One region of the Kosakonia oryzendophytica genome, then DNA from elsewhere that is predicted to be linked to it. Evidence: predicted binding sites of a transcription regulator. Region 1 holds the regulator's gene; each other region holds the start of a gene.
The links. Region 1 encodes Fur, which represses iron uptake genes when iron is present. Its sites were predicted from a motif close to ATAATAATGAGAACNACTATCAA; they were not measured.
Positions count from the first base shown of each region.

Region 1 (3,522 bases):
TGAATTAAAACTGAATGTTGAAGCGGTAGAGGCACTAAATGAGCTGGCGGACGCCCGTGAAATGAGCCGTAGCGAGCTTATTGAAGAGATGCTGCTGGCCCAGCTCAACGCCTTACGCGGATAGCGAATCCTCCGAATCACCGCTTTTACGCCTCTTTTCATGTGTCATAGAGTGCAGTCCGGCGCGATAGCTGTTTCCGCGTGCTTCCCTGTTCTGCTATGATTGCCCTTATCTGTGGGCTAAACGCCACCACCATCTCATTAAGTTTCAAGAGGTTATTTTACTCATGGCAATTACAGGCATTTTCTTCGGCAGCGACACCGGTAACACCGAAAATATCGCGAAAATGATTCAAAGTCAGCTTGGTAAAGACGTTGCCGATGTACATGACATTGCCAAGAGCAGCAAAGAAGATCTCGAAGGCTATGACATTCTGCTGCTCGGCATTCCAACCTGGTATTATGGCGAAGCGCAGTGCGACTGGGATGACTTTTTCCCGACGCTGGAAGAAGTAGACTTCAACGGTAAATTAGTCGCCCTGTTCGGCTGTGGCGATCAGGAAGATTACGCAGAGTATTTCTGTGATGCCCTGGGAACTCTCCGTGACATCATTGAACCGCGCGGTGCGACTATCGTGGGCCACTGGCCGACCGCTGGTTACCATTTTGAAGCGTCTAAAGGTCTGGTGGATGATGACCACTTTGTGGGTCTGGCGATTGATGAAGATCGTCAGCCGGAACTGACCGCGGAACGCGTGAAGAAATGGGTTAAGCAGGTGTCGGAAGAGCTGCACCTGGACGACATCATTAATGCCTGATATTTACGGCGTAGCCTGTGGGTTGCGCCGTATTAATAGGTATAAGCGATGGAAATAATTGCTACAAATTTTTAACTTTTTTCTTCATCACTGTACAATAAGCCCTGCTAAACTTGGGCTGCCGCACAGGACTTTGTCGGCGACCCCACGTTTTATAAGCTTACTTTACTTGAGGGCTTGCAGTTTTCATTTAGACATGGCAGTTCTATAATGAGACGCATTATCCCAGGTGCATTCCTATAACTTCCCCTAAGGAAGTGAATCGTATAGCAACAGGACAGATTCCGCATGACTGACAACAATACCGCATTAAAGAAGGCCGGCCTGAAAGTCACGCTTCCTCGGTTAAAAATCCTGGAAGTGCTTCAGGAGCCGGATAACCATCATGTCAGTGCGGAAGATTTATACAAGCGACTGATCGACATGGGCGAAGAGATCGGCTTGGCTACGGTTTACCGTGTATTGAACCAGTTCGATGACGCCGGCATTGTGACCCGTCATAACTTCGAAGGCGGCAAGTCCGTTTTTGAACTGACCCAGCAACATCACCACGATCACCTGATTTGCCTCGATTGTGGCAAAGTGATCGAATTCAGTGATGATTCTATTGAAGCGCGTCAGCGTGAAATCGCCGCCAAACACGGCATTCGTCTGACGAACCACAGTCTCTACCTGTATGGCCACTGCGCTGAAGGTGACTGCCGCGAAGATGAAAGCGCGCACGACGCGAAATAATCCATTCTGATATGCCAAAAGCCAACCTGACGGTTGGCTTTTTTTGGTTGCCGGATAACTGCAGCAGACTGCGCCTTATCCGGCTTACACAGCGATCACGCCTTTACACTGTCCACACGACTTACGCGTTTCCCGTCCGGGCTGGCGGTACGCACCTGCACTTCACCACTCACCTTCGGGCGGGCGCTATCGTCATAACGCTGCCAGTGTTTGCCGCCGTCGGTAGAGTACTCCACCACCATGCCAGGGAAGCTGGTGTTGGCTTCAAGCACGCCCCCCACCACGCGAGCGCCTGGCACTGGCAAGCGGTAGTGAATACCCGCTTTATCGAGTTTCGCCAGCTCGCGGCTGCCTAACACGTTGGCAAAGCGTGTCCAGTCTTTATCCAGGGCACGAACATTGACGAGGTGCGTTTCACCACCTTTATACTCACGACCGGCTTTGTAGTCCTGCTCCCAGGCCGCCCGATGCCATGCGCGCTCCGCCACCGCAACCAGACGCGGATAGATCATATACTCCATCTGGTTATCGGTACGCACCACCTCGCTCCACAACTGCGCGGAGAGACCATACGCCCCAGGCCATGTTTTATCAGACTTCGCGCTAAAGGGGTTGCCATCACGGTCAACAGAAGTTTCGGCGTTTTGCGGCATATTGTCCGGCGCGAAACTGAAGATCTTACGTTCGTCGCTAAAGCGCGTGCCCCAGTAATAACCGCTCTCTTGCGGGTTTACTTCATACGGAAAATCAAGATAGACATAATCCGGGTTGGAAACGATAACGCGGAACCCTTTGTTCGCCCAGTCATTAACCGAGTCAAAACCGCCCCAGTAGAGCGTATCCCAGAAGTTCACGTTGACATGATCGGTGGCGAATACCGATGCGTCTTTGGCATCTTTCAGACCATCCTGCCAGGCTTGCATTGTAGTAATGCCGCGGGCTTTCACCTGTTTGCTGACTTCAATACCAAAATAGCTGGAAAGATGCTCAACATCCGTTACTTTTCCCTCTTTAATTATCGCCTGGCACGCCTGCGACTTCGCCCACGGCTTGTCCTGCTTGCTTTTATCGATGATGCCCTTACCTGCTTCCGGGTTCTTCTGATCGGTATACCCAACGCCCAGGTAAATATTTTTTGCCTCATCACCGCCAAAATGCCAGGTTTGCAGCGGCAGGCCCGCCTCTTTATGCATCTGCTGGATTTCACCGATCACTTTGTCGACGAAATTGCGTGATGAGTCGAGGCAAGGGTTAAGGTAGCCGGTACGGTTATAAAATTGTACCCCGGTAGTGTTGGAGGTATCCGTTGGATCCAGCAAGCGGAACTGCGCCGCGTCCTGCGCTTTGCCCTCTTTCATCAGTCGATCGTAACGGGCTTCCATAGAGATCACGGCTGCACGCGCATGGGCAGGCATGTCAATTTCCGGAATAACCTCGATCTGCCGGGCTTTCGCATACTTCAGAATGTCGATGTAATCCGCGCGGGTAAAGAAACCACTTCCGTTGTTGTTGCTATCCGGGCCAGAACCCAGTTGCGGCAACAGGCAGGTTTTTTCGCTCAGATCGTGACAACGTTTGCTGCCAATATCGGTCAGCTCCGGCAAGCCTGGGATCTCAATACGCCAGCCTTCATCATCGCTGAGATGAAAGTGGAATTTATTCAGTTTATAGGCAGCCATCTGATCCAGCAGACGCAACACCGCATCCTTACTGTGGAAGTTACGACCGACATCCAACTGAATGGCACGGTAGTCAAAGCGCGGCGCATCTTTGGCGTCCAGCGCCGCAATTTTCATTGCACCTGTCGTTGGGATCAGTGACAGCAGTGATTGCAAACCGTAGAACACCCCAGCCTGATCGTAACCGGTTACCACGGCTTCTTTCGCGCCAATATGCAAGGTATAAGCGCCAGATACCGCCTCGTCACCGCTGAAATCACGGCTCGCAATTACGCTGCGAACAGGATAGC
Region 1 is NZ_CP115659.1:3,567,303-3,570,824, forward strand. Features, by position in the region: gene ybfE (LexA regulated protein) at 1-124, shown strand, start outside; gene fldA (flavodoxin FldA) at 288-818, shown strand; gene fur (ferric iron uptake transcriptional regulator) at 1,107-1,553, shown strand; gene O9K67_RS17330 (beta-N-acetylhexosaminidase) at 1,649-3,522, opposite strand, start outside.

Region 2 (3,522 bases), 400 kb from region 1:
CACGCCGCGTTTTCGCGAGGGGTTGACGGTATTTGATGCGCATGGACAGTGGTTGGGCAACGACGGGAAGGTCGCGCGTGAAGAGAGTAAAGCGTTAATGCTGATCCACGGTACTGATGCGCAAAGCGAGGCGAAAATCGAAGCGCTACGCGGCATTTACAAATCACGTTTTGCCCAGGAATCGGTGATGCGTGTCGATCAGCCGGTTTGCGTTCAGTTTTAATAAAAATCCCTCTCCCGCAGGAGAGGGAATACACTCAGAGCACGAGGCCCGCAAATGCAGCGGACAGCAGGCTCACCAGCGTTGCGCCGTAAACCAGACGCAGGCCGAAACGGGAAACGGCGTTGCCTTGTGGCTCGTTCAGACCCTTAATCGCACCGGCAACAATGCCGATAGAGGCAAAGTTGGCAAACGACACCAGGAAGACTGAGAGGATACCCAGCCCGCGCGGCGACATTTCTGCGGCAATTTTTTGCAGTTCGATCATTGCCACAAATTCGTTCGCCACCAGTTTGGTTGCCATAATACTGCCCGCATGCAGCGCATCGCTCAGCGGGATGCCGATAAGCCAGGCCAGCGGATAGAACACATAGCCGAGGATCTGCTGGAAGCTGATGCCGAACAGTGCGCTGAAGAGCGCATTGATTGCGCTGATTAACGCAATAAAGCCGATCAGCATCGCCAGAATGATCATCGCCACTTTAAAACCAGCCAGAATATACTCGCCGAGCATCTCAAAGAAACTTTGCGATTCGTGGAGTTTTTCCAGTTTGATTTCAGCTTCTGCTTCCGGGCGTGTCGGGTTAATGACCGACAGCACAATAAAAGTGCTGAACATATTGAGGATCAATGCCGCAACAACATATTTGGCATCCAGCATGGTCATATATGCCCCCACGATGGACAGCGACACCGTCGACATGGCCGTGGCGGCCATAGTGAACAGGCGGCGTGAGGAGAGGTCTGACAGTATCCCTTTATAGGCAATGAAGTTTTCTGACTGACCGAGGATCAGTGAACTGACGGCATTAAAGGACTCCAGCTTGCCCATGCCATTCAGTTTCGATAGCAGCGTGCCAATCAGACGAATAAAAATGGGCAGAATACGCCAGTGCTGCAAAATACCAATCAACGCGGAAATAAACACGATAGGGCATAAGACGCCCAGGAAAATAAAGGCTAACCCTTTTTCGCTCATACCCCCGAAAACAAAACCCGTGCCTTGCCCAGCAAATTTCAGCAGGGCTTCAAAGAAACCGGAAACATAGTTAATCAGCGTCAGGCCACTCTGGGCATGTAAAAAAAACCATGCCAGTGCGAACTCAATGACAATCAGTTGCAGAATAAAACGGATGCGGATTTGTCGGCGGTCGAAACTGACCAGCCAGGCCAGCGCAAGGATCACCACTAACGCCAGCAGAAAGTGCAGAAAATTGATCATATCTCTAAAGGGGCAGGTAAACAGGACGTTTATTTAGCCATAGCGGCGGCGTGCGGTAAATACAAAGTTAACGATTTGTAAGCTAAGTTTTTGCAGTATTTCAACCACTTCTGCATAAAGCGCCGGCCCGGTAGTTAGTCTGCTCTGCGTTTACATCTGGTTATCATTCTCATCATTTTTCGCTTGAGTTTCTGTTCGCCGTAATGATAATCACTATCAAACGAATTTACTTTTCTTTGCAACCACTGACTGCGCATGACATTAGGGGCGTTCTCCATGTTTGTTCCATTTCTCATTATGTTACGTGAAGGCCTCGAAGCGGCGTTGATCGTTAGCCTCATCGCCAGCTACCTCAAACGTACGCATCGGGGGCGCTGGATTGGCGTGATGTGGCTGGGTGTGTTCCTCGCTTCGGCTCTGTGTCTTGGCCTGGGCATTGCCATTAACGCAACCACGGGAGAGTTTCCGCAGCGAGAGCAGGAACTGTTTGAAGGAATTGTTGCGGTGATTGCCGTTGTGATCCTCACCTGGATGGTGTTCTGGATGCGTAAAGTGTCGCGTAACGTCAAAGTGCAACTGGAGCAGGCGGTAGATAACGCACTGGCGCGCAGCAACAACCATGGCTGGGCGCTGATCATGATGGTCTTTTTCGCCGTGGCGCGTGAAGGACTGGAGTCGGTATTTTTCCTGCTGGCCGCATTCCAACAGGATGTGGGCATATGGCCGCCCGTCGGCGCGATACTCGGTCTTGCGACGGCAGTGGTGCTCGGTTTTCTGCTCTACTGGGGCGGTATTCGTCTCAATTTGGGCGCGTTTTTCAAATGGACCAGCCTGTTTATTCTGCTGGTTGCCGCAGGGCTGGCTGCCGGTGCGATTCGCGCCTTCCATGAAGCCGGTCTGTGGAATCATTTCCAGGATGTGGCCTTCGATTTAAGCAACGTTCTGACCACGCATTCACTCACTGGCACTTTGCTGGAGGGGATCTTCGGCTATCAGGAAACACCGAGCGTGAGCGAAGTGTTCATCTATTTCCTCTATTTGATCCCGGCGCTGCTGCTGTTTTTTATGCCACCACGCGCCGGTTCGCAGCCTTCCAGGGCTGCACCGTAATCTCGCTTATTGGTTGCTGTAGTTACAACATACTTATTTAAGGGAAGGGTCATGGCAATTCATTTTCGTCGTAATGCATTACAGGTAGGGATCGCCGCACTGTTTTCTTGCGCTTTCGCGGCACAGGCCGCGGATGTACCGCAGGTGAAAGTGACGGTCACGGACAAACAGTGTGAACCGATGAACCTGACGGTGAACGTCGGTAAAACACAGTTTGTGATCGTTAACCATAGCCAGAAAGCGCTGGAGTGGGAGATCCTCAAAGGTGTAATGGTGGTGGAAGAGCGTGAAAACATTGCGCCGGGCTTTAGCCAGAAACTGACGGCTAACCTGCAACCGGGTGAATATGACATGACCTGCGGTCTGTTAACCAACCCGAAAGGCAAGCTGATAGTGAAGGGCGAAGCCACTGCCGATGCGGCAAAAGGTGAAGCGCTGCTGAGCCTCAGCACGGCGATTGCCGACTATAAAGCCTATGTGGTTGCGGAAACCGCTCAGCTTGTGACGGGTACCAAAGCCTTTACCGATGCCGTGAAAGCAGGGGATATCGAAAAAGCGAAAGCCCTGTATGCCCCGACCCGCCAACACTACGAGCGCATTGAGCCGATTGCTGAATTGTTCTCCGATCTGGATGGTAGCATTGACGCCCGTGAAGATGATTACGAGCATAAAGCCGCCGATCCGAAATTCACCGGTTTCCACCGTCTGGAAAAAGCCCTGTTTGGCGACAATAGCACCAAAGATATGGGCCATTATGCCGATCAGCTCTACACCGATGTGGCTGATTTGCAGACTCGCATCAATGAGCTGGCGTTCCCGCCATCTAAAGTGGTTGGCGGCGCAGCTGGGCTGATTGAAGAAGTAGCGGCGAGCAAAATCAGCGGTGAAGAAGATCGCTATAGCCACACGGATCTGTGGGACTTCCAGGCAAACGTCGACGGTGCGCAGAAAATTGTTGATCTGCTGCGTC
Region 2 is NZ_CP115659.1:3,170,222-3,173,743, reverse strand. Features, by position in the region: gene O9K67_RS15395 (DUF3574 domain-containing protein) at 1-223, shown strand, start outside; gene O9K67_RS15390 (NupC/NupG family nucleoside CNT transporter) at 258-1,442, opposite strand; gene efeU (iron uptake transporter permease EfeU) at 1,719-2,552, shown strand; gene efeO (iron uptake system protein EfeO) at 2,604-3,522, shown strand, end outside.
Region 2: the regulator Fur is predicted to act here: its motif matches at 1,640-1,662, upstream of efeU (iron uptake transporter permease EfeU).

Region 3 (3,522 bases), 2.3 Mb from region 1:
CTGATCTTCATGACGTTTCACAAACGGGATCATGCTGATGGCGTAGCCAAAAGAGGTGACGACGCCAACCCATAGCAGGGCGCTCAGCCAGTTAAACAGCTGGAAGCGGCGGTTCGACAAACCGGATATGCCGGCCATGGTCGGCAGCAGGGTGCGAATAAACGCCAGAAAACGCCCGGCAAGCAGCGCCAGCAGACCGTGGCGGTCAAACATACAGGTCGCCCGTTCATGGTATTTCACCGGTAGCTGCGCAAGCCAGCTTTTCACCACCCGCGTATTGCCCAGCCACTTGCCTTGCAGGTAGCTGAGCCAGCAGCCGAGACTGGCGGCGGAGGTGAGGATAAACAGGGTGGATACAAAGTCCATGCAGCCGCGCGCAATCAGCGCACCGGCCAGTAACAGCAGGCTGTCCCCCGGTAAAAACGAAGCAGGAAGCAGGCCGTTTTCCAGAAACAGCGTGGCGAACATCACAAAATAAACAACGCCAACAACATGCGGGTTAGCCAGCGCAGCAAAGTCGTGTTGCCAAAGCGCAGCGATAATATCTTGAATAACAGCCATGGACGTTCCTGTGGTACCGCGTAGAGGAGGCTATTGTACTCCAACTCGCCAAAAACACCTTGATCCGGGGCGCAAGAAACAGAGAATTTTCTGAAGCTTTACCCCGGTTAGCCTGGTTTACACGATACGCTGGAATCCTGCAGCTAAATCTTCAATCAGATCGTCAACATTCTCTAAACCAATATGCACCCGAATTAAGGTACCGGTGAAGTCCACTTCATCATCCGGGCGGATCGCCGCTATCTGTTCCGGCTGGTTGGCCAGAATTAACGACTCATAACCGCCCCAGGAGTAGGCCATGCTGAACAGTGAAAACGGATCGAGGTATTGCGACAGTTCTTCATGGGTTAAGCGTTTAGTTAATACAAAGGAGAACAGGCCGCTGCTGCCGGTAAAGTCACGTTTCCAGTACTCATGCCCTTTGCTTCCAGGCAGCGCCGGATGATTCACCCGCGCCACTTGCGGGTGCGTCGCCAGCCATTCGGCAATTTTTAAACTGCTTTCATGGTGCTGACGCAGGCGCACGCCCAATGTACGCAAACCGCGGCTGGTCATATACGCGGTATCCGCATCCAGCATTTGCCCCATCAGATAGGCGTTTTCACGCAGTTGCTCCCAACAGCGGGCGTTGGAAACGGCGGTGCCCACCATCGCGTCTGAGTGACCAATCAGGTATTTGGTGCCTGCCTGAATCGAGATATCAATATCAAACTCCAGCGCTTTGAACAGGATGCCAGCCGCCCAGGTGTTATCAATCATAATGATGGCGTTCGGGGCCACGCTTCTCACCGCCTGAACAATCGCCGGAACGTCATGCACCTCCATGGTGATGGAGCCGGGAGATTCCAGGAACACCACTTTCGTATTGGGTTGGATGAGATGCACAATGCTGGCGCCAATCATCGGGTCAAACCAGCTGGTGGTGACGCCCAGTTTGGCGAGAATTTTGGTGCTGAAATCCTGGGTCGGTTCATAGGCGGTGTTGGTCATCAGCACATGATCGCCTTGCTCAACGAACGCCAGAATGGTGTTAGCCACCGCCGCGGCGCCGCAGGGGAAAAGCGCGCATCCGGCGCCGCCTTCCAGTTCACACATCGCTTCCTGTAATGAGAAGTGTGTTAGCGTACCGCGGCGACCATAAAACAGTTCGCCGTTTGCCCGGTTGCGGGTAGCGTGTTTTTTGGCTTCCACCGTTTCGAAGACCAGGGAAGAGGCGCGTTGGATCACGCTGTTCACCGAGCCTAGTGTATATTTTTTGCTGCGCCCTGCGTTTACCAGAGCGGTATCAAGATGCTTCGCCGTCATTTTCGCTCAACCTGTTTTTATACGTCTGGATGTCCAGACTACCATGATTGTGGGTTGATGCATCCCTGTTTGCGGTGCGGGTGTTAATTTTTTCTACGACCTGTTCAGTCGCGCGGGTTTACTGCGTGAGCGCAAAGAAAATGGCTTTCAATTCAGGCACTATGTAAATAGTAATGAGAACTACTATCAATTCGACATCATTTTGATATGATGGCGCTCAGTTTTTGTGATTTGCGTCGCGGAGAAACACAGTGGGTAATAATTTGATGCAGACGGATCTATCCGTGTGGGGTATGTATCAGCACGCCGACATTGTCGTTAAAGTGGTAATGATCGGCCTGATTCTGGCGTCCGTGGTGACATGGGCTCTGTTTTTCAGCAAAAGCGTTGAGATGATGGCGCAAAAGCGCCGCATCAAGCGCGAGCAGACCCTGCTGGCTGATGCCCGCTCACTGGACCAGGCCAGCGAAATCGCCTCCTCCTTCCATGCGAAAAGCCTCAGCACCCTGTTAATCAACGAAGCCCAGAACGAGCTGGAGTTATCCGCAGGCAGCGAAGATAACGAAGGCATTAAAGAGCGCACCGGGTTCCGCCTGGAGCGTCGCGTGGCGGCGACCGGGCGTTATATGGGGCGCGGTAATGGCTATCTCGCCACTATCGGCGCGATCTCTCCGTTTATCGGTCTGTTCGGTACCGTGTGGGGCATCATGAACAGCTTTATCGGCATCGCGCAGACGCAAACCACGAACCTCGCTGTTGTGGCGCCGGGTATTGCCGAAGCGCTGCTGGCTACGGCGATCGGGTTGGTTGCTGCCATTCCGGCGGTGGTGATTTACAACCTTTTTGCGCGCATGATTGGCAGTTACAAAGCCACCCTCGGCGATGTTGCCGCGCAGGTTCTGTTACTGCAAAGCCGCGATCTTGACCTGGCTGCCAGCAATGCGCAGCCGGTGCGTGCGGCTCAGAAATTACGTGTAGGTTGATACGCCATGGCAATGCGTTTGAATGAAAACCTGGACGATAACGGCGAAATGCACGAAATCAACGTAACGCCGTTTATCGACGTTATGTTGGTGCTGCTGATTATCTTTATGGTGGCCGCACCGCTTGCCACGGTGGATGTGAAAGTGAATCTGCCGGCATCCTCCAGCCAGCCACAACCGCGCCCGGAAAAGCCAGTCTACCTCTCTGTAAAAGCGGATAACACGATGTTTATCGGTAACGATCAGGTGACGGATGACACGATGATCAACGCACTGAATACGATGACGGAAGGTAAAAAAGACACCACCATCTTTTTCCGTGCGGACAAAACCGTAGACTACGAAACAATGATGAAGGTGATGGATACGTTGCATCAGGCGGGGTATCTGAAAATCGGTCTGGTCGGTGAAGAGGTCGCGAAAGCGAAGTAATCTGCCCTTGCCAAACGTAAAAAAGCTGGCTCTCGCCAGCTTTTTTTTCACCTGCTTATCCGAGATGTTCGCCGCCTGTGACGCCATGCACTTCGGCCGTGACGTAGCTCGACTCCTGGCTTGCCAGATAAACGTAGACGGGGGCCAGCTCAGCCGGTTGTCCGGCGCGTTTCAATGGCGTTTGCTGGCCGAACTGCGGCAGTTTCTCCTGCGGCTGACCGCCAGAAATCTGCAATGCTGT
Region 3 is NZ_CP115659.1:752,271-755,792, forward strand. Features, by position in the region: gene yghB (DedA family general envelope maintenance protein YghB) at 1-561, opposite strand, end outside; gene metC (cystathionine beta-lyase) at 679-1,866, opposite strand; gene exbB (tol-pal system-associated acyl-CoA thioesterase) at 2,118-2,849, shown strand; gene exbD (TonB system transport protein ExbD) at 2,856-3,281, shown strand; gene O9K67_RS03665 (SDR family oxidoreductase) at 3,337-3,522, opposite strand, start outside.
Region 3: the regulator Fur is predicted to act here: its motif matches at 2,034-2,056, upstream of exbB (tol-pal system-associated acyl-CoA thioesterase).